Regions from separate parts of the Enterococcus sp. ZQ21 genome, predicted to be linked through region 3. Evidence: predicted binding sites of a transcription regulator. Region 3 holds the regulator's gene; each other region holds the start of a gene.

Region 1 (11,232 bases), 750 kb from region 3:
CTGCTAATTGTCGAACGGTCAGAATACTGCCAGTAGCAATAATGACGATCATTCCGACAAACAGTGTGACAAAAATATTGATACCAATCCGCCGGTTGACTGCACGCAATTTTGAATAGCTGGAGGAGAAGTTCAACCGAGAACCTTCTTGACTAAATTGCGCTTCCTTCATTTTGTCATCTGGCAGTTTCTTTGTACTAATTTCTCCTTGCAGACGCCCATTTACGATATCATAAGAATAATAAATAGCATTGAGCCACTTTATCGACATTTCACTGCTCAGTCGTTCATCTATCTTTTCATTATTCTCACCTGACACATCCACATTGACTACTTGATAATCTACACCTTTTGCTTTTTCAAAAACGTTATCATCCACGACTAGTACAGGACTTAGATATACCATCGTTTCGTCACCTAATACACTTGGAAGCATTTGTTGAATCTTCAACTCTTGATTATCTGGCAATCCAATACTAGAACCATATAATGAAATATTCCGGAAAAGAGTTTGCATTTGATCAAGCAAAACAGTATAGTTAGGAGATTTCAAAGAAACGTTTGGCAAATCCGGATTAACTTTTCTGAAGGCTTGATATTCTGTTTCTGTGATCAGATTAGCAGTTTGAAACATAGGTTCTTCGAGATCTGGTCTGTAGATACTACCTATGACTTTATAATGCAAGGTGATTTTTTTAGTTATCTTCTGTCCTTCCTCTGCCAGAATAGGCTTGATTTTTTTTTCTGTCTCGACATCAAACTGATAGTCCATCGGGGAGGATACTTTCTCCTGATACGATAAAATAGTAGAAATACTAGCCGTACCGCCAATCGTCATTAAAGAAATTCCAAGAATGACTGTAATTAGAGAATTCGTCCGCCAGCTTTTGAGCAGGTGCACTTGTGTATTACCTATTATTAAAAAATTGATCCCATAGTAATAGAGCTTCCATTTACTCAATATGATCAAAAAGAGTCGAAATGTATAGCAGAAAAACAAATAAGTACCAATCACACAAATGAAAAAGATCAGAAAAGGCAAAAAGAGAATGAATGTCTCAAGGTAATGATGACTGATCATCCATGAAGTGATTTCTCTAAAATGACTAGCCCCAAAATATCCGCTCGTTAAAAGCAATAACCCAATGACAGCGAGTAATCGATGCCTTGTTCTGAAACGCATCGTTGAACTATCTGCTTGTTCTTTTTCTCCAAAACTTCGAATCATCGGGTAGCGCCAGATTTTCCATATCGAATACACAGATACTGCTAAAAGGATGATGAAAAAAGCAAATAAAGTATCTGCGACTGATGGAATGGAGATAAAAAACGGACTATTAAGATCCATATCCATCATTCGAACCAAAATCATGGAAAAGAGTTTGGAGAAAATAATGCCGAGCAATATCCCAAAAATACAGGCAAATAACCCAATTATCATGATTTCCAATACATATATACCTGAAATTTGTAGTTTGTTCATACCAAAAAGTTGATAGATACCTATTTCTTTTTGTCTTCTATTCAAAAAAAATCGGTTGGCACTGAATACGAAAAAAAGTAAAACGACAGTAATGATCAGTCCGCCAAAACTCAATCCGCCATCTATCGAAGTATCTGGACTTGCTCTTCTAACTAAAGATTGATCATAGGTCATTGCGCTGAAAGAATAATAAATCATCACGGATAAAGTCAAACTGAAAAAATAAACAAGATACCCTCGGGACTGCCGAAAAAAGCTTTTGACGGCTAATTTATACAGCATTCATTTTTCCTCCTCCACCAATCGTCGCCTGCATGTCGATTACTTTTTCAAAGAATTCTCTTCTTGTCCCTCTTCTCACAACTTCTGAAAAAATCACGCCGTCTTTGATAAATAAAATTCTGTCACAGTAGCTCGCTGTATATGGGTCATGGGTGACTAACAAGATTGTCGCTTTTTCTTTTTGATTCATAGTCTGTAAATAATTCAACAATTCTGTGGCCGACTTCGAATCTAGAGATCCAGTTGGTTCATCTGCAAAGATTACTTGTGGCTGAACAACAAGGGCTCTAGCGGCTGCAATTCGTTGTCGCTGACCGACAGAAAGCTCATCTGGATATCGTTTTAGCAGTTCTTCTATATTCAACAATTGAGCTACGTGTCTTACTCTCTTTTCCATCTCTTCCTTAGTCATCCGTTCAACTGCTAGGGGCAATAGGATATTGTCTTTTGCATTTAAAGTATCGATCAAATTGAATTCTTGAAAAATGAATCCTAGTTTTTTTCGGCGAAAGTCACTGAGCTCACTATTTTTCATTTTTGTGATTTCTTTTCCTTGGATCAAGACACTACCCATCGTAGGCAAATTGATCGTGGATAAAATATTCATCAACGTCGTCTTGCCTGCACCGCTTGGACCCATGATCCCAACAAATTCGCCTTCTTCTACTGTGAATGAGATATTATCTAAAGCTTTGACGGGAGAAAGTTTGCTACCGTAGCTTTTACTGAGATGTTTCACTTCGATCATCTTTTCCAATTCTTCTTCTCCTCTTTCATTTCTGTTTATTTGCATAGTAGCATATCTACGAACAATTTGCTCTTATGTTTTTGTCACTTTTTCTTAGCCCAAATAAAAAAATTTTATTCAATTATTTTATTCAGCTAAATTAAATATGCAAAAAATAAATCCATCAACTACAAGTTTTCACTTTTTTTCACAATAAAATATACACTACATATAGTATAGAAATCCAATTATACAGCGGATTGAATACTATATATAGCCGATAATTAGTTGCTCCTTCCTAAATTTTGTTTTATGATAGACAAGAACAATTTAGCAGGAGTTGAAGATAATGAAAGTAAATTATGAAGAGAAAACAGTCGTTACTCAGCAACCAGAGGCACACCAGATGAAAGTTATCAAACGAGATGGCCGCCATGTTGATTTCGATGAACAAAAGATCAACGAAGCACTAATCAAAGCTGAAAAGAAAATTCACGGCTCATTATCCCCACTTACTTACGAAAAAATCCAAATGATTGCAGACTTGGTTGTCCAAGAAATCAAAAGCCGGTTTGCTGAAAATGTCAAGATCTATGAGATTCAAAACATCGTGGAACATATCTTATTAGAAAAAAACGAATATGAATTAGCAGAAGAGTATATCAATTACCGTACAAAACGGGATTTTGCTCGCAGTAAAGCGACAGATATCAACTTTTCGATTGAAAAACTAATCAACAAAGACCAGACTGTCGTGAATGAAAATGCAAATAAAGACAGTAATGTTTTCAATACACAGCGTGATCTAACAGCCGGCATCGTCGGAAAATCGATCGGACTGAAAATGTTGCCGCCACATATAGCAAATGCCCATCAAAAAGGTGATATCCATTACCATGATTTGGATTATCATCCTTACACACCGATGACAAATTGCTGCTTGATTGATTTCAAAGGTATGCTGAACAACGGTTTCAAAATTGGAAATGCGGAAGTGGAATCACCTAAATCTATCCAAACAGCGACAGCACAAATCTCACAGATCATTGCTAATGTTGCGTCAAGTCAATATGGTGGCTGTTCTGCCGACCGAACAGATGAATTGCTGGCTCCTTTTGCAGAATTGAACTATAAAAAACATCTAAAAGACGCGGAAGAATGGATCGATTCGCCAGAACGCCAAAAAGAATATGCAAAAGCAAAAACCAAAAAAGATATCTTCGATGCTATGCAAAGTTTGGAATATGAAATCAATACCTTATTTACTTCAAATGGGCAAACCCCTTTCACTTCATTAGGGTTTGGTTTGGGGGAAAATTGGTTTGAAAGAGAAATCCAAAAAGCGATTTTACAGATCCGAATCAATGGATTAGGGAGTGAAAAGCGAACAGCTATCTTCCCTAAACTGATCTTCACTTTAAAAAAAGGTGTAAACTTAAACCCTGAAGATCCTAATTACGACATCAAACAACTAGCATTGGAATGTGCAACGAAACGAATGTATCCTGATATTCTGAATTACGACAAAATCGTCGAATTAACTGGAAGTTTCAAAGTACCTATGGGCTGTCGTTCATTCTTGCAAGGATGGAAAGACGAAAATGGTCAAGAAGTAAATGTCGGACGAATGAATTTAGGTGTGGTTACATTGAATTTACCAAGAATCGCGATCGAATCAAAAGGAGATCAGAACAAATTCTGGCAGCTATTGTCTGACCGTTTAGAAATCATGAAAGATGCGCTTCTCTATCGTGTAGAACGTTGTAAAGAAGCCATTCCAGCAAATGCGCCAATCTTATACATGTATGGTGCTTTCGGAAAACGTCTTTCACGTACCGATTCTGTCAATGAATTATTCAAAAACCGCCGAGCTACTGTATCATTAGGCTACATTGGATTATATGAAGTTGCTTCAGCTTTCTTCGGTGGCGAATGGGAAACAAACCCAGAGGCAAAAGCTTTCACACTTGACATCGTCAAAGAATTAAAAGCCAATGCGGATGCATGGGGTGATGAATACGGTTATCATTTCAGCGTCTATTCAACACCAAGTGAAAGTCTGACTGATCGTTTCTGTCGTTTAGATACAGAAAAATTTGGTATCATCGAAAATATCACAGATAAAGAATATTATACAAACAGTTTCCACTATGATGTACGTAAAAACCCAACGCCATTTGAAAAATTGGAATTTGAGAAGGATTATCCAAAATATTGTTCAGGTGGATTCATCCACTACTGTGAATACCCTATGCTCCAACAAAACCCGAAAGCCTTAGAAGCTGTATGGGATTTTGCATATGATAAAATCGGGTATCTTGGTACGAATACGCCAATTGACCATTGCTATCAATGTGGTTTTGAAGGTGATTTCAAACCAACAGAACGAGGCTTCGAATGTCCAGAATGTGGAAATCATGACCCAAAAACATGTGATGTAGTCAAACGTACTTGTGGTTATTTAGGAAATCCACAAGCTCGTCCGATGGTACATGGACGCCACAAAGAAATTTCCTCACGTGTGAAACACATGAAATGAGGTTGTGAAAAAGCTGTCCTGCATCAAGTAATAAGAACAGCTAAACAAAAATAGCTCCTCATATTTTTCGTTTAGTTGGGCTTATTACCGCAGATGCAAGCTTTTGAACACCGTTTATTCAGAATAAGAGGCAGTGACAAATCTTTTTTCACCACTCTCTTTCGATGCTTTGTACCTTTGAACGCTCTCTATCAAAATAAGAACAAGCTTTTTTTGAACAATGGATTTAGGTCGGTTTGTTCTTATTTATGTGGTCGAGTAGATTTTATCTTCAATAGCTATATCTTTGAACCTTAAATGAAAGAAGTTTTTTTATGAGAAATCCAAAACCAAAAGAATGGTTAGCAAAAGACTACAGTCAAAACTATATTGCTGACTACAAACCGTTTAATTTTGTCGATGGTGAAGGTGTCCGTAACAGTCTTTACGTTAGTGGCTGCTTATTCGCCTGCGAAGGTTGCTTCAACAAAGCGGCGCAAAATTTTCGATATGGCAAACCATTCACACCTGAATTAGAAGAACAAATCATCGCTGACTTGCGCAACGATTACGTACAAGGACTGACTTTATTGGGCGGCGAGCCTTTTTTGAATACAGATGTTTGTTTGCAAGTCGTACGACGTATCCGAAAAGAGTTCGGTACGACAAAAGATATCTGGTCATGGACAGGCTATACCTTTGATGAATTGTTACAAGATTCAGAAGATAAATTAGAACTCCTTTCGCAAATCGATATCCTTGTTGACGGACGCTTTGAATTGAGCAAACGTGACCTAAAACTACAATTTCGCGGAAGCAGCAACCAGCGAATCATTGATGTCCAAAAATCTTTAGAATCCAACCAAGTTATGATTTGGGAAAAATGTACGGATGCAACAGAAACCTATGAACAAATCAAAAAACAAGACTTGATATAAAAACAGCTTTGAGAGAGAAAACGGATTTCCATTTTCAACTCTCAAAGCTGTTTTTATATTTCTTGATTTCCCCATAACGGAAGGACGATATTTTCATAGGTCATCGGGTCAAGATTCGTCAAGGTGATTCCTAACAATCGGATCCCTTTTTCTACTCCCAAGATTTCCTCCCATATAAGACTTGCTTGATAAAAGAGCGCTTCTTTTTTATAGATGTATTCTGGCAATGTCACTCTTTTGGTCACAGTAGAATAATCCGTGTACCTGACCTTCAAAACCACTGTTTTCCCATGTTTTTGGACTCTTCTCAGTGCTTCTTCTACTTTTTCAGCTAGTTGGCGCAACTGAGCCAGCACGGCTTCCTCCGTTTGCAATGGCTGTCCATACGTATGCTCTTTTCCCACAGATTTTCGCTCTCTTGTAACATTTACTGGAGAATCATGGATTCCTCTCACTTTACGATAAAGAGAATAGCCCATTTTTCCAAAATTTCGAATCAACATCATTTCTGTGCATTCATATAGGTCTTTTCCTGTATAAATCCCTAACTCATGCATTCTAGGTACAGTTTTCTTTCCTACTCCATGAAATTTTTCAATTGGCAAAGCTTTTAAAAATGGCACAGCATCTTGAGGTGCAACTACTGTGATCCCTCTAGGTTTTTGATAGTCTGATGCTAATTTGGCCAAAAACTTATTGTAACTTACTCCCGCAGAACATGTTAGCTGGACTCTTTCCCAAATATCTGCCTGGATCATTCGGGCGATTTTGATGGCTGACTTGCAATTGATTTTATTTTCGGTCACATCAAGATACGCTTCATCGATACTAACTGGTTCCACAATGTCTGTATAATGATAGAATACTTCCCGTACTTGTTTGGAAATCTCGCTGTATTTATGATGGTCGCCAGGCTTAAAGATGGCTTGCGGGCAAAGTTCATACGCTTTTTGTGCACTCATTGCTGAATGAATTCCGAATTTTCTTGCTTCATAATTTGCCGTAGTCACTACTCCACGCCCACCAGTGTCACTGGGATGTCTAGCAATTACTAATGGGTGCCCACGAAACTCAGGATGATCTCGTTCTTCAACAGAAGCGAAAAAAGCATCCATATCGATATGAATGATTTTTCTTGATGTATCATTATGTAAAGGAAATTGCAGCTCCATCATCCTCACCTCTTAGCCATTATACAGGAACGTTCGTTCGCGTTCAAGAGGTTTGAGAAGTTAGTAGCTGTTTTCCACATTGCCGCTTCATTGTATACTACTTATACTATTTCAGTCTAATTCGTGATATTGACGGTAAACTTCTTGTTTTTTCAGTCCATTTTTAAGCGCTACTGCTTTGATAGCAGCATTTGGCTTTTCGCCTGATGCAATCTTTGCTTCTACTTGTTCTTTTAAGGATCCCTGCTCTTCATCCACTTCTGTCCCTGTCGTTTCAAACAAATTTCCTTCTACAAGCAGACAACATTCCCCCTTTACTGGATGTTCTTCGATATATGCAAGTAGTTCTTCTGTACTTCCTCTAAGGTATTCTTCATGGATCTTTGTCAATTCTCGACACAAAACGACTTGGCGATTACCAAAAATGTCTAAGAAATTCGTCAACGTAGCTGTGATCCGATAAGGTGACTCATAGAAAATCAGCGTAGCTGTTTGTTCTTTTAGCTTTTCCAATGTTTCTTTCTGTTCTTTTTTCTTGCGTGGAAGGAAGCCATAAAATAAAAATGGTTGAGGCACTAGCCCTGAAGCAATCAAAGCCGTCATCCCAGCTGTAGGTCCTGGGATAGAGATCACAGAAATCCCTTCTTTTATGCAGGCTAAAACTAGCTCATGTCCAGGATCGCTGATGGAAGGCATTCCTGCGTCACTGACTTGAGCAATCGTTTTTCCTTCTTTTAACAAAGCAATCAATTGAGGGACACGTTCTTTATAATTATGTTCATGTAAACTTTTTTGGGGCGTAGGAATCTCGAAGTGATTCAATAATTTTTGTGTATTACGCGTATCTTCGCTTGCGATAAGGTCTGCTTCTTGTAGCATACGAACACTTCTGTAGCTCATATCTTCTAGATTTCCGATTGGCGTCGGTACAAGATATAAATTCCCGTATACTGGATTTCCTTTGAAACTTTTTTGATTATACATCTGTCACAATCTCCTTAATAAAAAAACTGGAGCAGTCTTTCTCCGCTCCAGTCTCCTCTTGTTATTGATCATCGACCGCTTTCGCGATAGATCACTTCTAGACAAAACGCACAAGGCTCGTCATTGTCCCGTCTTGATCCATATAAATCGTAGCAGACATGGAAGCCTTCTTCATAAATTTTTTCAAGATTCATACGAGACTTGGAAAGTTCTTGCTTCACATTTTCAGCTGGAGCTTGTGCAACTTGGTTCAATTCCCGAAGATGTTCTCGCAAACGTTGATTTTCCATCTCCAAAGTCGTATTTTTTTCTACGATTTCATGCAAAGCATGCTTCATTTCAACAAGTTCTGTTAATGTATTTCTCAACTCTGATTCTAACTGATTCAATCCGTCGTATAATGATCTCTTATCCATTTATCTCACCTACTTGGATAAATTCTTTCAATTCATCCCATTCATATTCGACAGGATTTTCCCGTCCAGTCAGCCGAATACTAACGATACGGCTAAGCAGATTCAACCCTACGACTTTCCCTTTACCATCAGGTGTAACAATTACTTTTCCAAAGTCAGGGAGTTCTTTTTTTGCTGTCTCGTATTCTTCGCTCTCATATTGTAGACAGCACATCAAGCGTCCGCATAAACCGGAAATTTTTGTTGGGTTCAAAGATAAGCTTTGATCTTTTGCCATTTTGATCGATACGGGCACGAAATCGCCTAAAAAAGAAGAACAGCATAATGGACGCCCACATGGACCAATTCCGCCTATTATCTTCGCTTCATCGCGTACACCAATTTGTCGAAGCTCAATACGAGTACGAAATACAGCGGCTAGATCCTTTACCAATTCTCTAAAGTCGATTCGCCCGTCCGCCGTAAAAGAAAAAATCAGTTTGTTTCGATCAAATGTATATTCAGCTTTGATTATTTTCATTTCCAGCTCACGCAACTGCACTTTTTCTTTTGCGATTTGCAATGCATCACGCGCATCTTCTTTATTTTTTTTGTCTTTTTCTAGTTCAGCTTTTGATGCTTTATGCAAGATTGGACGAATAGCTTCAGGAAGGTCATTGGGATCAATCTCTTTTTTAGGAAGGACAACAGTAGCAATATGTAAGGATTGCTGAGATTCGACTAATACCTTGTCATTATAAATATATTCAGAGTCTCCTGGTGTAAAATAATAGATATGACCTGCATCTCTATATCGGACACCTACTACTTCTACCATTTCCATCCTCCTCGATTCTCGTCCTCTGCGGCAAGCTAAAAAATCGTCTGCAAAACGAACTGTTCCGCAACAGCTTGAAAACCGACATTGCTACGTAGTTTCTGCTCTGCGATCAATATTCGTTCAATTATCTGGTTTATCTGTTTCACTTTGCCATATTCGCCTTTCGCTACTGCTTGACGCTGTGCTTCCTGATAATAAAACATCAGGACAGATAATCCTGTAAACTGCTGTGTTTTTTCTTTAAATGATTTCACTAATTTTTTTTGGACATAGATAAAGGCTTGAGTGTCTTGCTTTTGCAAGTAAACGAACCATTGATAAATCAAGTCCTTAGCATCATTAAACCATTCATCTTGAGAGATTTCAACTGCTTTTCCTAAACTGTTTGTTAAGAAAGCCAAAAGTTTTGATTTTTCTAATGGAATCTGCTCTTCTTGCAATCGATGGATCAATGCTTCTTTTGAAAGTTCTTGAAAATGCAGCACTTGACAACGGGATTGAATAGTAGGGAGAATCCTTCCTACTGCATCTGTCTCTAATACCGCTAAAAAATCTCCCGGTGGTTCTTCCAAAAATTTCAACAGACTGTTTGCCGCACTGCTATTCATTTTTTCAGCTTCTTTAATCAAAAAAACCTTTTTTCTTGATTCATATCCGCTGCGACTGAATTCCGTCTGCAAACGTCTGATCTGGTCAACTTTGATTGTTTGTCCGTCCGGTTCGATAACCAGAACATCTGGATGTTCTTTCTTTTCGATCCGCTGACAATTGTTGCATTTTCCGCAAGGCTGATTGTCTTCCATTTGGGTACAGAACAGGTGCTGTGCGAGCCACACACCTACTTCATGTTTTCCTGTTCCTTTTTCTCCTTCAAAAAGATAAGCATGAGCGAGACGCCCATGCTCAAAACTCCGTTGAAGCTGCTGATACACGATCGGTTGCATTTGAGCCAAGTTTATTTCTTGATTCATAGCTCAGCTCCTCCTAAAATTGATGGAATCCTTCAACAGGTAAGACGAAGACTGTTGCACCGCCTACTTCTACTTCTACTGGATAAGGGACGCCCCCATCCATCGAGATATCCAATGTAACAGGTGTAGATACAAATTGTTTTCTTGATTCACACGTTTTTTTGATGATTTCCAATGCTTCTTCTACTCGATCATCTTCAATACCCACGATAAACGTGCTGTTTCCAGCCTTAAGGAAGCCGCCTGTCGATGATAATTTTGTGGCACGGATATTTGCATCAATCAATTCATTTGATAAACGGTTGCTGTCTTTGTCTTGGATAATCGCTAAAATAATTTTCATAAACGTTCACCTTCCTAGTTTTCAAAAAATTGCGGATATTGTTCAATAATTGTATGATAACTTGTTTGCAGCACTTCTTCAAAGCTTTTTCTTGCATCAACTTTGTGGATTCTTTCCGGATTCTCTTCTGCCAGCTTTAAGTAAGCATGTCGTACACGCTGGTGGAATTCCAAACCTTCCGAATCTAAACGGTCGATTTGGTTTTGTCTGTTTTTCTTGATTCTTCTTAATCCGGTGTCTGAATCTACGTCAAGATAAAGGGTAAAATCTGGCGTAGTACCTTCTGTAGCAAACTCATTCAACCGAGCAATCTCGGTAACGCCGATGCGTCGGCCTGCACCTTGATAAGCAAGAGAACTGTCGACAAATCTGTCGCATAAAACGATTTTCCCTTTTGCCAGAGCAGGCAAGACCTTTTCGACTAGATGCTGTCTTCTTGCCGCCGCATAAAGTAGTGCTTCCGTGCGTTCATCCATCCGATCATTTTTTGGATCCAGGATCACCGCTCGAATCTCTTCAGCAATCGGGATGCCTCCCGGTTCTCTTGTTTGAATGATTTCTGTTTTTGCTACTTCTTT
Region 2 (11,232 bases), 980 kb from region 3:
CGAAATAAGTGCCATCAGCATAAGCTGATTTTTCAAAATTATGGAAAACTTGTTTTCTTTCACGAGCGATATTATTGCTTTCAACAAGTGTCCAATAATTCAACAGCATGAAATAAATATTTGTAAAGTCTAATGAATCCTCTGAGCCATATTCCATTTGTTCTTTTGCAAGATAAGTGTGTAAGCCCATGGCACCTAATCCAATCGTATGATTCAGCTTATTTCCGTTTTGGATCGGCGGTACGACATCGATATCAGATGCATCTGTAATAAATGTCAATGCACGAGTCATCGTACGCACAGATTGACCAAAGTTAGGGCTTTGCATCAAATTCACGATATTTGTCGAACCTAAGTTACATGAGATATCTGTTCCTAATACTTCATACTCCTGTTTACCGTTGATCACAGAAGGCGTTTGAACTTGTAAAATCTCTGAGCATAAATTACTCATGATAATCTTGCCGTCGATTGGATTCTCGCGGTTCGCTGTATCAATATTGATTACGTAAGGATAGCCAGATTCTTGTTGTAATTTTGAGATTTCATTTTCAAGATCACGCGCTTTGATTTTTTGTTTGCGAATGTTTGGATTTGCAACTAGATGATCATACTCAGCTGTAATATCTACATAAGAGAATGGGACACCATATTCTTTTTCGACACTATACGGACTAAATAAATACATGTCTTCGTTTTTACGTGTCAATTCATAAAATTTATCAGGTACAATCACACCAAGAGAAAGAGTTTTTACGCGAATCTTTTCATCTGCATTTTCTTTTTTTGCTGAAAGGAAAGCAATAATGTCTGGATGGAACACATTCAAATAAACCACACCAGCTCCTTGACGCTGACCTAATTGATTAGAATAGCTGAAACTATCTTCGAATAATTTCATGACTGGAACGACACCACTCGCAGCACCCTCGTATCCTTTGATAGGAGCGCCGGCTTCACGAAGATTTGATAAAGTAATCCCCACGCCGCCGCCAATACGGGACAATTGCAAAGCAGAGTTGATTGAGCGCCCGATAGAGTTCATATCGTCAGTGACTTGAGTCAAGAAACAAGACACCAATTCGCCCCGACGTTTACGTCCAGCATTCAAGAAAGAAGGTGTAGCTGGCTGATAACGTTGATGGATCATTTCATCTGCAAGAGCAAGTGCTAATTCTTCATCTCCGTTCGCAAAGTAAAGCGCATTGAAGGCTACTCGATCTTCATAAGTTTCCAGATAAGCGGAACCGTCGTTGGTTTTCAACGCATATTGAGAATAAAATTTGTAAGCAGCCATAAAAGATTTGAAAGAAAAATGTTGTTCGTCCAAAAATTGATATAGCTTTTCAATAAATGATGGTGAATATAATTGGATGAATTCTGCTTCTATATATTCTTGATCGATCAAGTAATTGATTTTTTCCATAATAGATGGAAAAGTCATCGTATTTGGTTTGACATTTTCTTCAAAAAAGGCAGCCAAAGCTTCTTTATCCTTATTCAAAGGGATTTGACCATTGACTGGTCGATTGATTTCATTATTCAGCTTGAAATAACTGACATCTTGTAAATTTTTAAGACTCATACGTACGCCCAACCTTCATTTCGTATTTGATGATGCTTGATTGCAAATCATTGCATTGTTTTTAAGCTTTAAAAAAGGATTTGGAAGTTTGCGACAAAAACTGGTGCTGTCTCAAGCCCTTCAAATCCATGTATCTTGTTTTGATTCTTTTAGTCATGTTAGCTGGCAAGTTTACGCAACTGATCAGGACGGAATCCGATAACTGTTTCTGCATCGGAAGTAATGACAGGAACACTTTGGAATCCTTGTGCTTTCAACCAGTCTACTGCTTCCGGTTGTTCATCGATATTGACTTCTTCAAAAGCGATTTGATTTTCTGTTAAAAAACGCTTGACCATCTTGCATTGCATACAATTATTTTTAGAAAAGATTTTTACGTTCATGATGAGTGCCTCCTCTAAACACATTCTTATTATCTATAATAGATAGTATAAAACTCTTAGTAAAAAAGTCAAACAACAAACACTACATATTGTGTTGTGGAAACTGTGGAATACTAAGTTTTGTGTTTTTGAAAAAAGAGCTGAAAACAAGTATCGTGTGGGAAAATAGCAAATCTAATAGAGAAAAAATTGTGGAAAACTATGAAAAAATATTTTTTTCTCATTTTTATCTATCAATACTAAAGATTCGCTCATAATATCACAAGTGTAATTGACATTCTCAATTACCGAGAGTATTCTATGTGAGAATGATTCTCATTTATTTGCGTAATACGTAAGAAAACTAGAACATAGAATGAATGGTTTCAACACATGATTTATTTCACAAGAGAGGAATCAATATGCAGACCTTAGCGCAGGCAAAGCAAAACTTCGTTTATCAAGTCGAACGAATTGAAACAGAAGAAAAAACAAAACGCCATTTGCAAAATATTGGGGTCGTTGTCGGAAGTAAAATCGTCGTCGTCAATTTATCAGGCAACAATGCCATTTTACTGATAAAAAGTCATCGAGTGGCAGTAAGTCGGGAAATACTAAGTCAGATCTTTGTCAATAAAAAGACTGCTTCCTCTGAAAGCTGGACTTCTCTTGATCAATTAAAAGCAGGAGAGACGGGGATCGTCGTAGCCATCCACGGACAAGGCGCAGTGAAGCGGCGGTTGATGGATATGGGATTGACGCGAAATGTAAAAATAGTCATCCGAAAACTAGCCCCTCTAGGAGATCCAATCGAACTGACAGTGCGAGGATATGAATTGACGTTACGAAAGTCAGAGGCTGAACTAATCTTGGTACAAAGGGAGGAAAACGAATGAATATCGCGTTAGTCGGAAATCCAAACAGCGGGAAAACGAGCTTGTTCAATCTCTTGACTGGTTCGAATCAATATGTAGGGAATTGGCCGGGTGTAACAGTAGAAAAAAAAGAAGGATCGTTGAAAAAAAATCCGAACATTCACATTCAAGACCTACCCGGTATCTATTCTTTGTCTCCTTATACACCCGAAGAAGTGATTGCAAGAGATTATTTGGTTCATGAACAGCCTGAACTGATCATCAACATCATTGATGCTACCAATTTAGAGCGGAATCTATATTTAACTACGCAGTTATTGGACTTAGACATTCCTATGATCATTGGTCTGAATATGATGGATGTCATCAAAAAAGAAGGAAAAAAAATCAACCTAGAAAAGCTTTCCTATGGTCTTGGTGTACCAGTTTTACCAATCAGCGTATTGAAAAAGCAAGGAATCGAAAAATTAATCGAAAAGATTCAGGAGTCTGCAAAAAAACGGCCTTCTATTCCTGTTCCCTGTACATACGATCCGCGTTTAGAAGCAGCTTTACATGAAATTGAAGATGTACTAGGAGAAAAAAGCAGCAAGAAACGCTGGTATGCAATGAAATATTTTGAAAGAGATCAGAAGGTGAATGAGGATGATGAGATAACAATTTCTCAGCAAAAAGAAATCGAACAACTGATCCAGTTGACAGAGAAACTATTGGATGACGATAGTGAAACGATTCTAGTCAATGAACGTTATGAATTTATTACCCAATTATGTGCACTATCTGTCGTGTCAAATGATTCTTTCCAATTATCGATGAGTGACAAAATCGATCAGATTGCAACGAATCGTTGGTTAGCCTTGCCAATCTTTGCATTTGTGATGTGGCTGATTTATTACTTGGCTATTCAAACAGTAGGAACAATGGGGACAGATTGGATCAATGATACATTGTTTGGAACGTGGCTACCAGAACATGTTGGCAGACTGCTAGCTGAATGGCAAGTAGCCGGATGGATGCAGGAGCTGATCTTGAACGGCATCATCGCAGGCGTGGGAGCAGTATTAGGATTTTTACCGCAATTGATCGTATTGTTTTTATGCTTGAGCTTTCTAGAAGACTGCGGATATATGGCGAGGATCGCTTTTGTCATGGATCGACTTTTCCGGAAATTCGGGCTTTCAGGAAAATCCTTTATTCCTATGCTGATTGCCACAGGATGTGGCGTACCAGGCGTCATGGCTACTCGCACGATTGAAAACGAGCAAGATCGTCGGTTGACGATCATGGTCACGACATTCATGCCTTGTTCTGCAAAATTGCCGATTATTGCCTTAGTGGCAGGGGCCTTTTTTCCTCACCAATCTTTGGTAGCTCCTTCTGCCTATTTTCTTGGTATGACTGCAATTATTTTCTCTGGAATCAGCTTGAAAAAAACGCGTTTGTTTGCTGGAGAAACAGCTCCGTTTATCATGGAATTGCCCGCATATCATTTTCCTCAATGGTCGACGATCCTAAGACAAACCTATGACCGCAGCAAGTCTTTTGTAAAAAAAGCAGGAACGATTATCTTTGTTTCTAGTATCGTGATCTGGTTTAGCTCTTCTTATAATTTTTATGCTCAACCTGTTCCTGAAGACCAAAGTATCCTAGCCTTTTTCGGACGAATCCTAGCTGTTGTTTTTCAGCCGCTTGGTTGGGGGAATTGGCAAGGAACTGTCGCAGCGATTACAGGATTAGTTGCTAAAGAAAATATTATTGGCACATTCGGTATTTTGTTTGGACATGCGGAAGTATCCGAAAATGGCAGAGAAATCTGGCAAGTGCTACAACACACATATACTCCCGCAGCAGCTTATTCATTGTTAGCCTTCAATTTACTTTGTGCGCCTTGTTTTGCGGCAATTGGGGCTATCCATCGGGAAATGAATGCCAAGAAATGGACTTGGATCGCCATAGGCTATCAATGCGGTTTAGCTTATTTAGTTAGTTTTGTGATCTATCAGTTGGGACACTTATTGGAAGGTGGACAGGTAGCGTTAGGGACGTATCTTGCTATTTTATTGATGATAGGACTCGTTTATGTTTTGTTCCGTCAGCCAAAATCCAAGAACCAGTTTTATGCTATATTGTCATTAGAAGGAGAGGAATAGGATGGCGACATTCTTATTAAGTGTATTAATCTTTGGAAGTGCAGGGGCGATTGTCTATACTCGTTTAAAATCCGGAAAGAATTGTGATGACTGTCAAACAGCTTGCCCAGTAAAAAAGGAACAGATCAAGCGATGATCAGTCGTTGTAAGAGTCTGTTCTCCCCTTTTTTGCTTATTTTGCTAGAGCATAGTAAGATGAGGGAAAGTAAAAAAAGAAAGAGGAAAGAAAATGTCTGGAAAGAAAAAAATCGTCCGCCCGCGCTATCAGCAGATTGCTGTTGATTTAGCCGAACGTATCGTTGAAAACCGATATAAAGTGGGTGAGAAGATCCATGCTCGCTCAACGCTTGCCAGTACGTACAATGCTTCTCCTGAGACTACCCGAAAGGCTATCAATGTGCTGGTAGATCTTGGGATCATGGAAGTACGGCATGGGAGTGGGGCATTTGTTGCTTCGAAAGAAAAAGCAAAAGATTTCCTATTGCAGTATCAAGATGTACAATCTATCCAAGATACAAAAGCAGAAATCATGGCGAGTGTGGAGAAGCAACAAGATGAGCTGAATCATTTTTCTCAATTATTGGATCAGCTGGTCAATCAAACGAAGCGAATACATAAGATGAACCCTTTACTTCCGTTTGAATTGTCTTTATCAGAAAAAGCAATGCATCTGGACCGTTCGATTAGCGAGTTGAATATCTGGCAGGCGACTGGTGCTACAGTTATCGCAATTTCTCATAACGAAGAACTACTTGTTTCACCTGGACCTTATGCTAAATTTACGGCAGGGGATATCGTTCATTTTATTGGAAATGAGTATACGCTACAGCGTATGACAAACTTTTTTTACCCGGAACATCAGCTTGCAGAATGATTGTGTGAAATATTATAAAAATATTAACTTGGCTAAACCTTTTATTTATAAAGATTTAACCAAGTTTTTTTCTGTTTGGACAAGCAAATTTCTTTCATTTTTGACAAAGTGACTACATGATGTTAACATAGTGTGGTCACTTTTTTTCAGAAAGAAAAATGAATTTACATAAAAAAGGAGAATTTGTTTGGTAAAAGTAGAAGTAAAACATTTAACAAAGATATTTGGTAAAAAGACACAAGCCGCTTTAGATATGATGAATGATCACCAGCCGAAAACGGAGATTTTAAAGAAAACCGGTGCGACGGTTGGTGTGTATGACGTGAATTTTGACGTAAAAGAAGGAGAAATCTTCGTGATCATGGGGCTTTCCGGGAGCGGGAAATCCACATTGATCCGTCTATTGAATCGTCTGATCGAGCCAACTTCAGGCAGTATCTATATTGATGGAGAAGATGTATCGAAGTTAAGCAAAGAAGAATTGCGAGAAGTCCGTCGTCATAAAATCAATATGGTTTTCCAAAACTTCGGTCTGTTTCCACACCGAACGATCTTGGAAAATACAGAATACGGGTTAGAAGTCCGTGGTGTACCTAAAGAAGAACGACAAGAAAAAGCAGAAAAAGCATTAGAAAATTCTAGTCTGCTTTCATTTAAAGACCAATATCCTAGTCAGTTATCTGGTGGGATGCAGCAACGGGTCGGCTTAGCCAGAGCTTTAGCGAATGATCCTGAGATCTTGCTGATGGACGAAGCGTTCTCGGCTCTTGATCCGCTGATCCGACGAGAAATGCAAGACGAATTACTGGACCTGCAAGCCAATGTTCAAAAAACGATTATTTTCATTACCCATGATTTGAATGAAGCTTTACGGATCGGGGACAGAATCGCATTAATGAAAGACGGCGAAATCATGCAGATCGGAACAGGTGAAGAAATATTGACCAATCCAGCAAATGATTACGTACGTGAATTTGTGGAAGAAGTCGATCGTTCCAAAGTGCTTACTGCTCAAAACATCATGGTACCTGCATTGACGACGAATATCGAATCTGATGGACCAAATGTCGCATTGACAAGGATGCGTAATGAAGAAGTCAGCATGCTGATGGCTGTTGACCGAAAGAGAAACCTGAAAGGAATCATTACTGCAGATCAGGCGTTAGAAGCTAGGAAGCAAAAACGTCCATTGATCGACTTCTTAGATGAAAATGTGACGGTGATCGGAAAAGACATGGTTGTAAGTGATATTTTCAATATTATTTATGATTCACCGACTCCGCTTGCAGTTGTAGAGGATGGAAAATTAAAAGGTGTCGTCATCCGAGGTAGTGTGATTGAAGCATTAGCAGAAACAAGCGAGGTGAGTGAACATGAATAATCTATTAAACTATCAATTACCAGTGGCAAACTGGGTAGAAAATATCACAGAATGGTTTACGACAACTTTTTCTGGCCTATTTTCATTTTTACAAACGATCGGACAGGCAGTGATGTCGGGGATTACAAATTTACTGTTAGTGATCCCAGCGCCTTTGTTTATCTTGTTATTGACGATAGCAGCTTTCTTTATTTCTAAGAAACGTCCAGGACTTACGTTGTTCACATTGATTGGTCTATGGTTTATTTATAACCAAGGTCTATGGAATGACTTGATGAATACTGTCACACTTGTTCTTTTATCTAGTGTGATCTCCATCATCATAGGTGTACCGTTAGGGATCTTGATGGCAAAAAGCAGTAAAGCTCAAAGCATCATCAAGCCAATTCTTGACTTTATGCAGACGATGCCAGGATTCGTTTATTTGATTCCAGCAGTTGCATTTTTCGGTATCGGGATGGTGCCAGGGGTATTTGCCTCAGTCATCTTTGCTTTGCCACCAACCGTTCGTTTTACGAATTTAGGGATTCGACAAGTACCGAAAGAGTTAGTAGAAGCTTCTGATTCATTCGGGAGCACAAGTCGTCAAAAACTATTCAAACTAGAATTGCCTTTAGCTAAAAGTACGATCATGGCAGGGATCAATCAAACAACGATGCTGTCACTTTCAATGGTCGTTATTGCCTCTATGATCGGTGCACCCGGCTTAGGACGGGGAGTATTGTCCGCTTTACAAAGAGCACAAGTCGGGAATGGATTTGTCAACGGGGTTGCATTAGTTATCTTAGCAATCATCATTGACCGTTTTACCCAGCATTTGAATCAGCCGAACAATAAGAAAGTTGCAGGAGCTGCAACACAAAAAAGTAAAAAACGTCAAGGATTGATCATTGGTGCTGTAGTAGTAGTGATCTTAGGTGCGATTGGTATAGGAAGTTTTTCTTCTGCCAAAGAAACAAAACGTATCAACTTGTCTTATGTCGAATGGGATACAGAAGTTGCTTCAACAAATGTAGTCGGTGAAGTATTGAAACAAATGGGCTATGATGTAACGATGACACCGCTAGATAATTCAATCATGTGGAAATCTGTTTCAAATGGCGAGTCAGATGCCATGGTTTCAGCTTGGCTACCTAAAACTCATGGTTCACAGTATGCACAATATAAAGATCAAGTCGAAGACCTAGGTGCCAATTTGACAGGAGCAAAAGTCGGTTTAGCAGTACCAGCCTACATGGATGTAAATTCGATCGATGAGTTAACCGATCAGGCAGGTAAGAAAATTATAGGAATTGAGCCAGGAGCTGGTGTAGTTACGGCTGCTGAAAACACGATCCAAAAATATGACAACTTGAAAGACTGGAAAGTCGAGACATCTTCTTCAGGAGCAATGACCGTTGCACTAGGACAAGCAATCAAAAAACACGAACCAATTGTAGTTACAGGATGGACACCTCATTGGATGTTTGCCAAATATGATCTGAAATACTTGGAAGATCCTGAAAACGGAATGGGAAGCGAAGAGCAGATCCATACGATGGTTCGAAAAGGATTGAAAGAAGACCAGCCAGAAGCTTATAAAGTATTAGACAATTTCCATTGGTCAGAAAAAGATATGGAAAAAGTCATGTTGGAAATCAACAATGGAAAAGATCCACAGCAAGCGGCAAAAGAATGGATCAAAGAGAACCAAGAATTAGTCGAAAGCTGGAAAAAATAAAAAAGACGGAAACAAAATAAATGGAGCTTCCAAAATTGGATCAAAAATCCAGTTTTGGAAGCTCCATATTCGTCTGTCTCTTTTTTTGCCTATAAAAAAAGAGAATGCGCAGTTCGTCTTCGAAACGTCCGAAGACGCCGACAAACTACCATTCTCGTGGGTTTGGCACCCAATGGGCCGTGAGGGGCTCGAACCCGCGACCCGCTGATTAAGAGTCAGCTGCTCTACCAACTGAGCTAACGGCCCATACAAAAAGTACTTAATAATAGTAGCACTAAGAATTTTAAAATGCAAGACTACATTTAAAGAAAATCAGAAAAATCTTTACTTCCTTATAGGAAATCATTCATAGATTATTCACATTTGCTCGTTATTATATAAGCATACCAACAAACAAAGTTCTTGCAAGAGAACAAACCCTAACACTTTTTTCATTTTTTACTCCTTTCCCGCCGTCTCCCCGGCGGGTCTCCTGTTCTTAACGATAAAAGACAAGAAGGCTTGGCCTTCTTGTTTTTTTGCTTTTATAAAATTCCATTAATTAAATCATCTAGTTCAAATAACTAGATTGAATGTTTATGGTAACTTTGGTATCATGTTAATGAAATGAAAAAAGGAGCGATTACGATGGAAAAAATGCGTCAGCAATTAATGGAGTGGGGAAAAGAACTGGAAACATTCCGTCTGCCTCACTGGGAAGAGCTCCCCGACCTAGAACTTTATATGGATCAAGTCAGAACGTTAGTTGATCGTTATCTTTCACCTGTGATACAAGGAGAAAAGCATCCATTGCTAACCTCCTCTATGGTAAACAACTACGTTAAACTGGGTTTGATACCAGCACCAGTTAAAAAAAGATACAACAAAGAACATGTAGCATTTTTACTTGCAATCACTACATTGAAACAAGTATTGACTATTCCTGAAATCAAAGAAGGAATATTGTTCCAAGGAAAAACAGTGGGGATTCGTGAAGCTTATAATCTATTCTGTGATGAACAAGAAGCAGCTGTATGGATGGTCAGCCAATTAGCACAAGGCAAATCCCATCCCCAAAAATTCGATCAGGCGACCCCTGTAGAATATATTGCTGTAAGAGCAGCAACTTTATCGTTTGCAATGAAACTTCTTGCGGAAAAAACGATTGTTCTAGAAACCGAATACTTAAAAGAGGAGAAAACAAATGAAAAATGATAAAATCGCGATTTTAGTAGATTCTGGTACGGACGTGCCAGAAGAATTGATAAAAAAATATGAGATGTACATGATTCCTTTGAAAATTATTTATAAAGATCAGGTATATACAGATAAAATAGATATTACACCTGAAGAAATCTATCAACGTTTGCCAGAGGAAATTCCAGGTACATCTTTGCCTGATGGTGAGTCGATCACAGAAATCTTTGAGCAAATCAAAAAAGATGGTTATGAAAAAGTACTTGCGGTAACGATTTCCAGCGGATTGAGCGGGACGTATAACGTGGTTCGTTTGATTGCAGAACAGCAAGAAGAACTAGAAGCGTATGTACTAGATACGAAAAATATCGGTATTGGTGCGGGTTTTTCTGCAATACAAGCAGCGAAATGGCTAGAAGACGGTGTCGAGTGGAATCAGCTGATCAGTAATTTGAATGAATTAGTCGAAAGAACAAAAGTTTTCTTTAATGTTGCGACATTGGAATATCTCCAAAAAGGTGGACGGATTGGTTTGGTTGCTTCTATTTTAGGAACCGCTTTAAAGCTTAACCCAATCATCTCCTGTAATGATGAAGGAATCTATTACACAGTAGGAAAAGCTAGAGGGCGTAAAAAAAGTTTGGATAAGACGGTTGCTTATGTCAAAGAAAAAATCGGCAATGCTAAGGTTTTTAACTTAGCCGTTGCCCACGGTGATGCGAAAGAAGAAGCGATTGAAATGGAAGCGAGGCTCAAAAGAGAGTTCCCGCAAGCAAACCAAATCTACTTTGGTCAAATTTCTCCGGCATTAGTAGTCCATACTGGTCCGGGATTATTAGGTGTCGGCGTCCAAGCTTTAGAAGGATAAATCAAAAAAAGGAAGACAATGAGGTGAAAATCAGTGTTTTCCTTTTTTTATTGAAGTTAGAACAAAAAAAGAAAGTATTTTGCACTCCCATGTTAATTTTCTCTTTTGTTTTATAGGCAAAGATGAAACAAAACCAGAAATACGGTATAATGAAAAGGTGTGACAATAATATATAAGAGGTGGCTCTTTATGAAAAAAGTTTTAGTTGTCGATGATGAGAAGCCGATTTCGGATATCGTCA
Region 3 (11,232 bases):
GACTGGTTGATTTATTCTTCTGACTATTCACAAATCGAGTTACGCGTACTTGCGCATATCTCAAATGATGAACATTTGAAAGCTGCCTTCCTAGAAGGTCAAGATATCCATGCCAGCACAGCGATGCGCGTATTTGGAATCGAAAAGGCAGAGGATGTCACACCAAATATGCGTCGGCAGGCAAAAGCAGTGAATTTTGGTATCGTGTATGGCATCTCTGATTACGGACTTTCACAAAATTTAGGCATCAGCCGAAAAGCAGCACAGCAATACATCGATACGTACTTTGAAAAATACCCAGGTGTCAAAGAATATATGGAAAGAATCGTACGCGAAGCAAAAGATCAAGGCTACGTCGAAACGCTGTATCACCGCCGACGATATTTGCCAGACATCAATTCAAGAAATTACAATATCCGTTCTTTTGCGGAACGAACAGCTATCAATACACCAATTCAAGGAAGTGCTGCTGATATTTTGAAAATCGCGATGATTGAATTGGATAAACGATTAAAAGAAACAGGTCTTCAAGCTACGATGCTGTTACAAGTTCATGATGAACTTGTCTTCGAGGTACCTGAAAAAGAACTTGAATCATTAGATAAATTGGTGAAGGAAGTTATGGAACAAGCTGTTTCTCTCCATGTACCACTGATCACTGACAGCAGTTGGGGAAAAACGTGGTACGAAGCAAAATAAACATTGTTTAAGACAGAGCAATATAATGAAGGTGAAAAGAAAAAATGCCAGAATTACCAGAAGTAGAAACCGTTCGTAAAGGATTGGAACGGTTAGTAGTAGGAAAAACGATTCAGAAAGTGCAGGTCTTGTGGCCCAAGATCATTGAGCAACCAGAGACGCCCATCTTTGAGGCTTCTCTTGTTGGCGAAACCATCCAATCCATTGGACGTAGAGGGAAGTTTTTGATTTTTCATCTCGATCATTATGAACTGATCTCACACTTGCGAATGGAAGGAAAATATCAATTTACGAAAGAAAATACACCAATCGATAAACATACGCATGTACTTTTCTTTTTTGAGGACGGGAGCCAACTTCGCTACAACGATGTACGAAAATTTGGTCGTATGACAATTGTCGAAAAAGGAGCAAGTGCAACTTACCGAGGAATCATGAAATTAGGACCTGAGCCATTGCCTGACAGCTTTTTATTAGCAGATTTTGCAGCTGGACTGAAAAAATCGCACAAAGCAATCAAGCCTTTACTGCTAGATCAACGTCTAGTAACGGGACTAGGTAATATTTATGTAGACGAAGCATTATGGGAAGCGAAGATTCATCCAGAACAACCGGCGAATACATTACGTCCAAAAGAGATAGAACAATTACGTCTATCGATCATTGATGTTTTGAATCGTGCAATAGAAGCCGGAGGTACCACGATTCGCAGCTATTTGAATGCATTAGGAGAATCAGGCGGATTCCAAGTCGCACTGCATGTCTATCAGCAAACTGGCAAACCATGTATACGTTGTGGGACACCGATCGTGAAAATAAAAGTGGCACAAAGGGGGACTCACTATTGTCCGAATTGTCAAAGGCTGAAAATCGAAAAGTAGGCTTTGTTTTAGGTTTGACGGGCGGAATAGCTACTGGCAAAAGTACGGCAGCCAAAGTCTTTCAGTCTCATGGATTTCCTTTGATCGATGGTGACGTGATTGCTAGAGAAACTGTTGAGCCTGGAACGCTTGCTCTGAGGAAGGTTGTGTCCGTGTTTGGCCAAGAGATATTGCAGTCTGATGGTCAGCTAGATCGAGGGAAACTTGGGATGATTGTTTTTCCATCAAAGGAGAAACGACAAAAACTTGATCAGCTATTAGATCCGTTTATCCGAAAAGCGATAAAAGATCAAATCGCCTATCTAAGTTCCCATCATCCTTTAGTAATTGTAGATATCCCATTGCTCTATGAAGGTCATTATGACCACTATATGGATGCAGTAGCTGTCGTTTATACCACGCCAGATATTCAACTCAGACGCTTGATGAAACGTAATCAACTAACACTAGAACAAGCACAGCAGAGAATTAGCAGTCAACTTCCAATCGAAGAAAAAAAGCAGCGTGCGGATATTTTGTTTGACAACAACGGAACAAAAGAGGAACTTGTGGAACAAATCGAAAATTGGCTTTCAGCTAATCGCTTTCTTTGAGTATCTGTGTCAAGTTTGCTATCCTGAGTATATAGAAAGCGAGGGATAGCGATGGGATCATTTAAAAACCAAAAGGATAAAGTCGTAGGTAACGCAAAAGAAAAAATCGGCGAAATACTCAATAAAGAAAATCTAATCGATGAAGGTCGTACGCAATCAGAAACAGCAGAAGAGAAAGAAAAGCAGTACCAAGCAAGAATCGATGAAATAGAAGACCAGCAGGCAGAAAAAGAAGCGAAACAGCAAGATTTGACTCAAGAACGAAAAAATCCGGTACCTGATCGTAGTAAGACACCGCTCCCAGAAAGTGAACACATTCCTGATGAACAAAAAATCGAGGAACAACGAATGAAACACTATACAGGAATCGAAGAGAAGTTATAAAACAATAAGAAATAGAGATGTGACTTGAAGCAGATGATAAGATGTTCATCTGCTTCAAGTTTTTTGTGCTAGCCGACTAAATCAGCTTTTGGGCGAGTCATTTCTCAGCAATCAAGGTCATCAGTACTGGAAAATTAAAATTGAATTAGGACAGGGGACATAATTACGCATGAAAATAGAAAAAATTGTTCTTATATCCGTGTTTTTTTGGGTAGGACAGTCGCGTTTGTGATTTGTTTCGTGTTATAATACAACTAGTTGTAAAGAAAGACACATCCTTTATATAAAAATGCGATGCAAGAGGTGAGACAAAATGAGATGTCCCAGATGTCAACATAATAATTCACGAGTAATCGACAGCCGTCAAGCAGATGATGGACGTGCGATCCGTCGCCGTCGCGAATGTGAGAATTGTTCGTTCCGATTCACTACTTTTGAACGAATTGAAGCTGCTCCGTTATTAGTCATCAAGAAAAACGGGGAACGCGAAGAATTCAATCGCGATAAAATTTTAAGAGGACTCATCCGCTCAGCAGAAAAAAGACCTGTAGCTATGGAGCAAATGGAACAAATCGTCAACCATGTCGAAAACCGCGTACGCAGTCTTGGGGAAAACGAAGTATCAACGAATCTGATTGGTGAATATGTGATGGAGGATTTAGTCGATTTAGATGAAATCGCGTATATCCGTTTTGCCAGTGTTTATCGCCAGTTCAAAGATATGTCTGTTTTCTTAAAAGAGCTGCAAGATATCGTGGATAAAGCAAAAGAAAATAATAAAGAGAATAATAAAGAGAATAATAAAGAAAACAATTAAGAAACAAAAAGGAGGCATTTCCTTGGAAAATGCTTGGAAAGAGCTTCAACCAAAAAATATTTACCAAGGAAGAAAAGAAGCTCCGCTGAGGGAAGACAGCAAGAACGCGTTGCTGTATCTTTATCAGCCACTGATCGGCGGAGAAGCCTTGAGTATCTATTTCACTCTGTTATCAGAGATCTCGCAAGAATCTGGTGAAGGTCCTGAAGGGATACATGCAGATTTACTCAGTAGTCTAGGCTGCGGGATCCCTCAATTTTATGATGCAAGAAAAAAGCTGGAAGGAATCGGCTTACTGGATGTTTATTTTAAAGAAGATAGCGATCTGGGGCCTCGTTTTATTTATGAGTTGTTAGAGCCACTCATTCCTAAAGCATTTTTCAAAGATTCTGTTCTGGCATTTCTTCTTTTGGAAAAAGTTGGTGAACGACGATTCCAGAAGCTTACCCAGTTGTTTGAACCTAAAAGGCATACAACAGAGGGATATCAAAAAATCACAAAAAAATTTTTAGATGTTTATCGCTTCAATGAAGCAGTATACGCTGCTAATCAAGAAAACATCGAATCACTGAATAAATCTTTTGAAGAATCTGAGCCAGTAGCATTACTTGAAACAGATTCGACATTCGATTGGCAATTTTTGAATGATTGGCTGGCAAAAAAACATATGACTGTTCTTGATGATTCAATCATCAAACAAGTCGACATGTATCATCAGCTTTATGGATTCGATGAACTAACTCTTGGTGAACTCATCAGTCAATCTTATGATTTTAGTGAACAAAAAGTATCCATGAAGGAGCTGCAAAAAGCTGTTTTGGCAATGCAAAGACGACCAGTGAAGCAAATAAAGGAAACAGTAGCTGTTGCTGAAAACAGCAATGAATCTCCGACGAACGAACATTTGACAAATGCAGCGCTTCAGTTGATAAAAGAAGCACAGAGCATTCCGCCGATGAAATATCTGGAAGCAATCAAGTCAGAAAAAGGCGGATATGTTTCTAAACAAGAAACTTGGTTACTGCAAGACCTTGTTTCTCAATCAGGTCTTTCCAGCAGTGTGATCAATGTTTTGCTGAATTATGTATTGGTGATCAAAAATAATGCTAGCTTAAATGCTAGTTATGTGAATACAGTGGCAAATGAATGGGCACAAAAGAAAATCGCCACAGCAGAAGAAGCGATTCAGCATATTCGGCAAATAAGCAATCAAGCAAAACAATCAAAACAAAAAAAGCAAACAAATTATCCAAACGGCAAGCGAAATGTTCGGCGGGAAAAGCTTCCTGATTGGGTCAACCAGCCAAAAGATGAAAAACAGATCAGTAGTGAGAAAAAAGCAGAGATTGACCGCCGTTTTAAAGAATACCTGGCGAAAAAGGAGGGTGACATCTAATGGAAGACGTAGGCAAAGAATTGAAGAGGATCATCAGCAAACGTAATTATCAAGAAAAATATGCTGAAATGATTGCTGACGTCCTAAATGATACGGATGTTCAAGCTTTTCTAAGTGCACACCAAGAAGAACTGACACAAGCGGATATTGAAAAAAGCTACGCCAAATTGTATGAGTTCGTGCAAGAAAAGCGTAAATATCAAAAAAACGATCCAACGATGATCGCTCCAGGATACGAGCCGAAGTTGACGTTGAATTTTCATTATGTGGATGTCACTTATGTACCAACAGAAGCATTGTTAGCTCGGCAAAGACAAGAAGAAATTAGAAGCCGAGTAAAAGCAATGGATATGCCAAAAGATATTCAATCAGCATCTTTTGAAAACTTTGAGCGTACAGATGGACGAGGATATGCAAGCTTGGAAGCCCTAGATTTCGTAGAGAAATATACTGCAGATCCAAAAGGGTATCATAAAGGTCTTTATTTGGTGGGGAGTTTTGGTATTGGAAAAACATACTTATTAGGAGCAACAGCGAGAGAACTAGCGATTGCTGGATTCACCACGACATTAGTCCACTTTCCGACGTTTGCCGTTGAGATGAAACAGGCAATCGGAAAAGATCAAGTGGCAGAAAAGCTAGATGCAGTGAAGCGTTCCCCCATTTTAATGATTGACGATATTGGTGCAGACGCGATGAGCAGTTGGATACGGGATGAAGTATTTGGCGTCATCCTTCAATATCGGATGCAGGAACAGCTACCGACCTTCTTCTCATCAAATTTCACAATGGATGAATTGGAACAGCATTTGTCCGTCACTCAACGTGGAGATGAAGAGCCGCTGAAAGCAAAACGCATAATGGAACGCATACGTTATTTGACAAAAGAAATCGAAATGACTGGTCGCAACCGCCGCAATGGTTGAACAGTTGATAAGTCCAACTGATATTTGACCAAGGAGTAAAAGCAGGTCAGCGAATCTTTACATGGACAGAAATGACCGGAGACAATCACCGCAACAAGTAATGCAAAAACTTAAACGGAGGATTTTTTATGAGGGCTATTTTTTCTAGTATATATGTAGTTGGTCTATTTTTTATTTTAGCAGGATGCGGTAGTGCAGACAGCAACACAGGTTCTCTTGATTCGATTGATGCGGGTCAAACAATAAAAACAAGCAGTACGAAAACGGAGGGACAAAGCATATTTGTAGGAACGATTGAAAGCATCACTCAAGTAGAAGCGGAAGAAGAAACGATTCAACTGAAACTCGTCGATGTCATGGCCAAAGAAGATCCAGCGAATATGGGGACATCATTCAGCAATGACGGAGTGATTTTGAATGCTACTGCTGAAAAAATAAGCGTGGACATAGATGAACTGAAAATCGGTGACAAAGTCCAATTTACATTAGTTGAGATGCCGATCATGACGATGTCTATCCCACCACAAGTGCCTGGAGATTCGATCATTGATATTTCATTGAACAAATAATTAACAACATTTTTCAAAAATAAGAAAATGTTGTTTTATAGAACAAAAAGGTATAATTTTTAAGGAGATCTGGGAATTTTTTTATTCCTAGTCTCCTTATTTTATATGGAAAATGCTATAATTACCTAGAAGGAGTGAAGCTATGAACCATTTAGATTTATCTCAGCGCTTAGCGGCAGTTGGTGAATTTGTTCCTGAATCTGCTCGTTTAGCAGACATTGGATCAGATCACGCATACTTACCTGTTGCATTGATGCTAAAAGGAAAAATCAAATATGCAGTTGCAGGTGAAGTCGTTCAAGGTCCTTATGAATCAGCACGTAAGCAAGTCCAAAAAGATGGATTGGAAGACCGTATCACTGTACGTCTTGCAAATGGTCTAGATGCGATCCAACCGCAAGATGCTATAACGGCTGTCACGATCGCGGGTATGGGAGGTTCGCTGATCCGAGAGATCCTAGAAGCTGGCAAGTTGCATCAACGCCTAAGTGGACAAGAACGTTTGATCCTTCAGCCAAATATCGGAGAGCGTACGTTACGATCATGGCTGCAAGAAAATCAATACAAAATCCAATCAGAAAAAATACTTGAAGAAAACAAAAAAATATATGAAATTATTGTAGCCGAAAAAGAACAAAAACCAGTTACTTACAACGAAATGGAGCTGATGTTCGGACCATTTCTGCTCGAAGAGAAAAGTGAGATCTTCAAATCAAAATGGACAAGAGAGCTTCAACAAAGAAAAGCTATCCGTGAACAGCTCAAACAAGCAGCTAATCAAGAGACACGTCAAAAACAAATCGAACAGGAAATCCAAATGATTGAGGAGGTTTTAGAGATATGACAATAAGCGGACGTACCTTCATCCAAAAGTTTGAGAGCTATTGTCCTCAATGGCTAGCTGAAGAAGGAGACCCAGTCGGACTGCATATTGGAACATTAGATAAACCGATTCAACGGGTAATGATGACATTAGATGTTCGCCCAGAAGTGGTCGAAGAAGCAATCGAGAAAAAAATCGATCTGCTGATTGCTAAACATCCCCCAATCTTTCGCCCTGTAAAACGGCTGACTACTGATCAGCCGCAAGAAAAAATGTATGCAGATCTGTTGAAACATGATATTGCCGTTTATGCGGCACACACGAATATGGATATTATTTGGGACGGACTGAATGACTGGTTTTGCGAACTGCTTGGTATTGAAGTGGAGAGTTATTTAGTGAAGACTCATGAAATCCATTATAAAAAACTGGCGGTTTATGTACCTGTGGATCATGCACAGAAAATGCGGGAAGCATTAGCTGCAGCTGGTGCTGGTACGCAAGGCGATTATACCGGTACAAGTTTTACCTCGATTGGACACGGTCGATTTACTCCGAATGTTGGTGCACAACCAGCGATTGGGAAAGTAGGGAAGGCAGAACAAGTCCAAGAAGCAAAAGTCGAGGTTATTTTGCCCGAAACAATCGAAAAACAAGGGATTGATGCCATGCAATCGGTTCATCCTTATGAAGAACCTGCGTACGATCTTTTCGCAATTGATGAACCAGTCGAAAAGTTTGGGCTAGGTCGAATAGGTGAATTACCGCAAGAAATCCCCTTAGAAACATTTGTGGAACAAGTAAAAAAAGTTTTCCAATTAGAAGGACTGAGAATCGTTCAGCCTCAAAAAACAAAATCATCCATCAAGCGTATTGCGATTTGCGGTGGAAGCGGCGAAAAATTTTATCCGCAAGCAATCGCTCAAAGAGCAGACGTCTATATCACCGGAGACATCTATTATCATACGGCTCATGATATGCAAAGCGCCGGGTTGATTGCAATTGATCCCGGACATTATATTGAATCGTTATGTAAGGAACGGTTCATCGAGAAATTTGAGACTTGGAAACAAGAAGAAAATTGGGATATTGACTTTTTCGTTTCTGAAACGAATACAAACCCATTTCAATTTAATTAAAGGAGAGAATACTATGTACGAAAATCTTTTGCCACGTTTTTTACGGTATGTCAAAACAGAAACACGCTCCGATGCAACAAGCAAAACGACCCCATCGACTCAGACACAAGTTGCTTTTGCACAAGAATTGAAAAAAGAATTAGAAGAGTTAGGTTTATCAGATGTTTTCTATAATGAAGACAATGGATTCGTTATGGGAACATTACCAAGCAATGTCGATCATGAAGTGCGTTCCATTGGATTTATTTCCCACATGGATACAGCAGACTTTAATGCAGTAGGAGTCAATCCACAAATCATTGAAAACTATGATGGAGAGTCTACGATCGTACTAGATGCGGAAGAACGTTACACGTTGAATACAAAAGATTTCCCAAATTTGAAAAATTATGAAGGCCACACGTTGATCACTACAGATGGCAGTACTTTACTGGGAGCAGATGACAAATCAGGGATTGCGGAAATCATGACTGCAATGGAGATCTTGATCAATAATCCTTCTATCCCTCATGGTACCATCAAAGTAGCTTTTGGACCTGATGAAGAAATCGGTGTCGGAGCGGATAAATTCGATGTTGAGCAATTCAATGTGGATTTTGCTTATACAGTCGACGGCGGTCCTTTAGGTGAATTGCAGTATGAAACATTCAGCGCTGCTCAAGCAAATATCACGATCCAAGGGAAAAATGTACATCCAGGGACGGCAAAAGATACGATGATCAATGCTTTACAGCTGGCCATTGATTTTCATAATCAGCTTCCAGCCGATGAAGTTCCAGAAAAAACAGAAGGATACGAAGGTTTCTTCCATTTGATGGCATTGAATGGGAATCCTGAAGAAGCTTCTATGAGTTATATCATTCGCGATCATGATCGTGAAAAATTCGAAGCACGCAAAGCACAAATCACACATATCCAAGAAGAATTGAATCAACGATTTGATCAAGAACGAATCAAAGTAGATATGTATGATCAATATTACAACATGAAAGAAATCATCGAAAAAGATATGAGCATCGTGGAATTAGCGAAACAAGCAATGATCGAGCTTGGGATCTCTCCAGTGATCGAACCAGTCCGCGGAGGAACAGATGGTTCAAAAATCTCTTACATGGGTATTCCGACGCCAAATCTATTTGCCGGAGGAGAAAATATGCACGGTCGATTCGAATTTGTTTCTTTACAAGTAATGGAAAAAGCAACAGATGTGATTGTTAAAATTGCAGAATTGAACACAAAGAGTTAAAATCGAAAAAGAACAGCTTATGACAAGGCGTTCGTCCGATGATGGAATGTCATCTGTCTAAGGCTAAAGGGCAGGACAATGGAATGGATTGTCCCGCCCTCTTTTTTGAAGAGTAAATAGGAGGTAAAGAATGAAAAAGCTGCTAGTTTTTTATAACAAAAGTTCAGGGAAAGATGAGGGGGAGAAATTAGCACGCTGGTTTCAAGATTATGTAAAAGAAAAGCAACCAGAATTATTTGTAGATTTAGCTGAAACTGGCCCGTCAATTGACCATGCGGATTTAGTCAAGAAAGCAGAAGCTATAGGAGCCGATACTCTAGTGATCATAGGAGGGGACGGAACGATCCATCATATCGTCCAAGCGTTCCAGCAAACGTTATCTCAGTATCATATCGGATTACTTCCAGGTGGAACAGTCAATAATCTCGCACGTGTCCTTGAGATTCCATTGAAGAAAGAAGAGGCTGCTGACGTGATTCTAGAAGGAAATGTCCGAAAAATAGACTATGGCCAAGTCAATGATGCAGTCATTATCTCTACACTGACAATCGGTATCTTAGCCGATACAGCAGTTTGGATCAGTCAAGAAGAAAAACAGCGTTATGGCTCGTGGATTTTTATCAAGAAATTCTTTAAGTTATTGCTGAAGAAGAAAAAATATCATTTGGATTTAGAAACAGACGAGGAGCATTGGAAAGGAAAATCTCAGTTATTGACAGTCACGATGTCTAACTCCGTGGGCGGATTTACAAATTTCGACGATTCAGCGACCCCAGATGATGGAAAATTCCATGTAACGATCGTACCTTCCTTAGATATTTTCCGATTTATTTTTTATTTGCCTAGAATCATGAGAGGAAAATTCTATACGATACCTGGCATCACTTATTTCACAGCCAAACGCATGAAAATCAAAGCAAAGGAAAAATCTGTTGGCACTCGGACAGATGGAGACACGACAGATGATCTTCCAGTTGAATTATCTGTTGTATCAAAAGGATTAGCAGTTTATTCACCAAAAAAAGAAGAACAAGCTTAGAAATAGTAGTTAATAGAAAGTTGGAAGAAGAATAATGGATGTATTGTTGCACAATCCTTTGTGGTTTTATCTATTCATTGTAAATTTTTATTTATTTTGTCTGATGGGATATGATAAACATCAGGCTCGAACTGGCGGCTGGCGTGTACCTGAAAATAACTTGATATTTGTCAGTTTGTTAGGCGGTGGTTTGGGAGGATTGATTTCTCGGAAAGTTTTTCATCATAAAACAAGGAAAAAGAAGTTTACCGTAGGATTCACTGCGGGTGTGCTTGTTGATTTGATTCTCATTTATTTTTTCCATTAAGGAGCAGGAGATGTCATCTAAAGGAACAAAAATTAAAATCATTCTGAATCTGCTTTTGCTGATTGCGATTTTTGCTATTATTTATTATTTAATCAATCAATCATTTGCAGATATCTTTACCGAATTAATGTCTACCAGTGTTGTCGTTTTGGCAGCCACTGTTATATTAGGGACAGTTTACCAAATCGCTGAAGGGCGTTCGATCAAAGAGATTGCTGAACCTTTCGCGCCGAATTTTACAACGAAAGATGGGTTCTTGACCTCTAGCTATATTGCGTTTTACCGAATCGTTTCGTTTGGTACAGGAACATTGATCTCGGAAATTTATTTTTATAATAAAAAAGGAATGAAACTGTCTCAGGGAGCAGGAGTGACAGCACTCCATATGATCATGTACAAACTTGCAGTGATTA

Evidence for each region. The regulator NrdR, encoded in region 3, represses ribonucleotide reductase genes. The targets are predictions, from matches to a motif close to ACACNATATATNGTGT.
Region 1: a site for NrdR is predicted at 2,715-2,730, ahead of nrdD (anaerobic ribonucleoside-triphosphate reductase). Genes of this name have one in related genera too.
Region 2: a site for NrdR is predicted at 2,048-2,063, ahead of nrdH (glutaredoxin-like protein NrdH). Genes of this name have one in related genera too.

The regions. Positions count from the first base shown of each region.
Region 1 covers NZ_CP125658.1:1,975,759-1,986,990, forward strand. The annotation lists gene QK255_RS09600 (ABC transporter permease) at 1-1,765, opposite strand, end outside; gene QK255_RS09605 (ABC transporter ATP-binding protein) at 1,755-2,522, opposite strand; gene nrdD (anaerobic ribonucleoside-triphosphate reductase) at 2,842-5,031, shown strand; gene nrdG (anaerobic ribonucleoside-triphosphate reductase activating protein) at 5,346-5,948, shown strand; gene dinB (DNA polymerase IV) at 6,002-7,123, opposite strand; gene rsmI (16S rRNA (cytidine(1402)-2'-O)-methyltransferase) at 7,232-8,104, opposite strand; gene QK255_RS09630 (DNA replication initiation control protein YabA) at 8,173-8,520, opposite strand; gene QK255_RS09635 (PSP1 domain-containing protein) at 8,513-9,337, opposite strand; gene holB (DNA polymerase III subunit delta') at 9,373-10,311, opposite strand; gene darA (cyclic di-AMP receptor DarA) at 10,325-10,654, opposite strand; gene tmk (dTMP kinase) at 10,669-11,232, opposite strand, start outside.
Region 2 covers NZ_CP125658.1:2,213,558-2,224,789, reverse strand. The annotation lists gene nrdE (class 1b ribonucleoside-diphosphate reductase subunit alpha) at 1-1,585, opposite strand, end outside; gene nrdH (glutaredoxin-like protein NrdH) at 1,744-1,968, opposite strand; gene QK255_RS10770 (FeoA family protein) at 2,370-2,843, shown strand; gene feoB (ferrous iron transport protein B) at 2,840-4,972, shown strand; gene QK255_RS10760 (hypothetical protein) at 4,974-5,108, shown strand; gene QK255_RS10755 (GntR family transcriptional regulator) at 5,202-5,846, shown strand; gene QK255_RS10750 (quaternary amine ABC transporter ATP-binding protein) at 6,034-7,227, shown strand; gene QK255_RS10745 (ABC transporter permease/substrate binding protein) at 7,220-8,947, shown strand; tRNA gene QK255_RS10740 (tRNA-Lys) at 9,121-9,193, opposite strand; gene QK255_RS10735 (DUF1836 domain-containing protein) at 9,575-10,141, shown strand; gene QK255_RS10730 (DegV family protein) at 10,131-10,991, shown strand; gene yycF (response regulator YycF) at 11,181-11,232, shown strand, end outside.
Region 3 covers NZ_CP125658.1:1,228,691-1,239,922, forward strand. The annotation lists gene polA (DNA polymerase I) at 1-699, shown strand, start outside; gene mutM (DNA-formamidopyrimidine glycosylase) at 744-1,580, shown strand; gene coaE (dephospho-CoA kinase) at 1,544-2,173, shown strand; gene QK255_RS05930 (hypothetical protein) at 2,225-2,557, shown strand; gene nrdR (transcriptional regulator NrdR) at 2,871-3,374, shown strand; gene QK255_RS05940 (replication initiation and membrane attachment family protein) at 3,397-4,770, shown strand; gene dnaI (primosomal protein DnaI) at 4,770-5,696, shown strand; gene QK255_RS05950 (hypothetical protein) at 5,825-6,265, shown strand; gene QK255_RS05955 (tRNA (adenine(22)-N(1))-methyltransferase) at 6,408-7,109, shown strand; gene QK255_RS05960 (Nif3-like dinuclear metal center hexameric protein) at 7,106-8,227, shown strand; gene pepT (peptidase T) at 8,241-9,473, shown strand; gene QK255_RS05970 (diacylglycerol/lipid kinase family protein) at 9,604-10,512, shown strand; gene QK255_RS05975 (DUF1294 domain-containing protein) at 10,547-10,819, shown strand; gene QK255_RS05980 (lysylphosphatidylglycerol synthase transmembrane domain-containing protein) at 10,830-11,232, shown strand, end outside.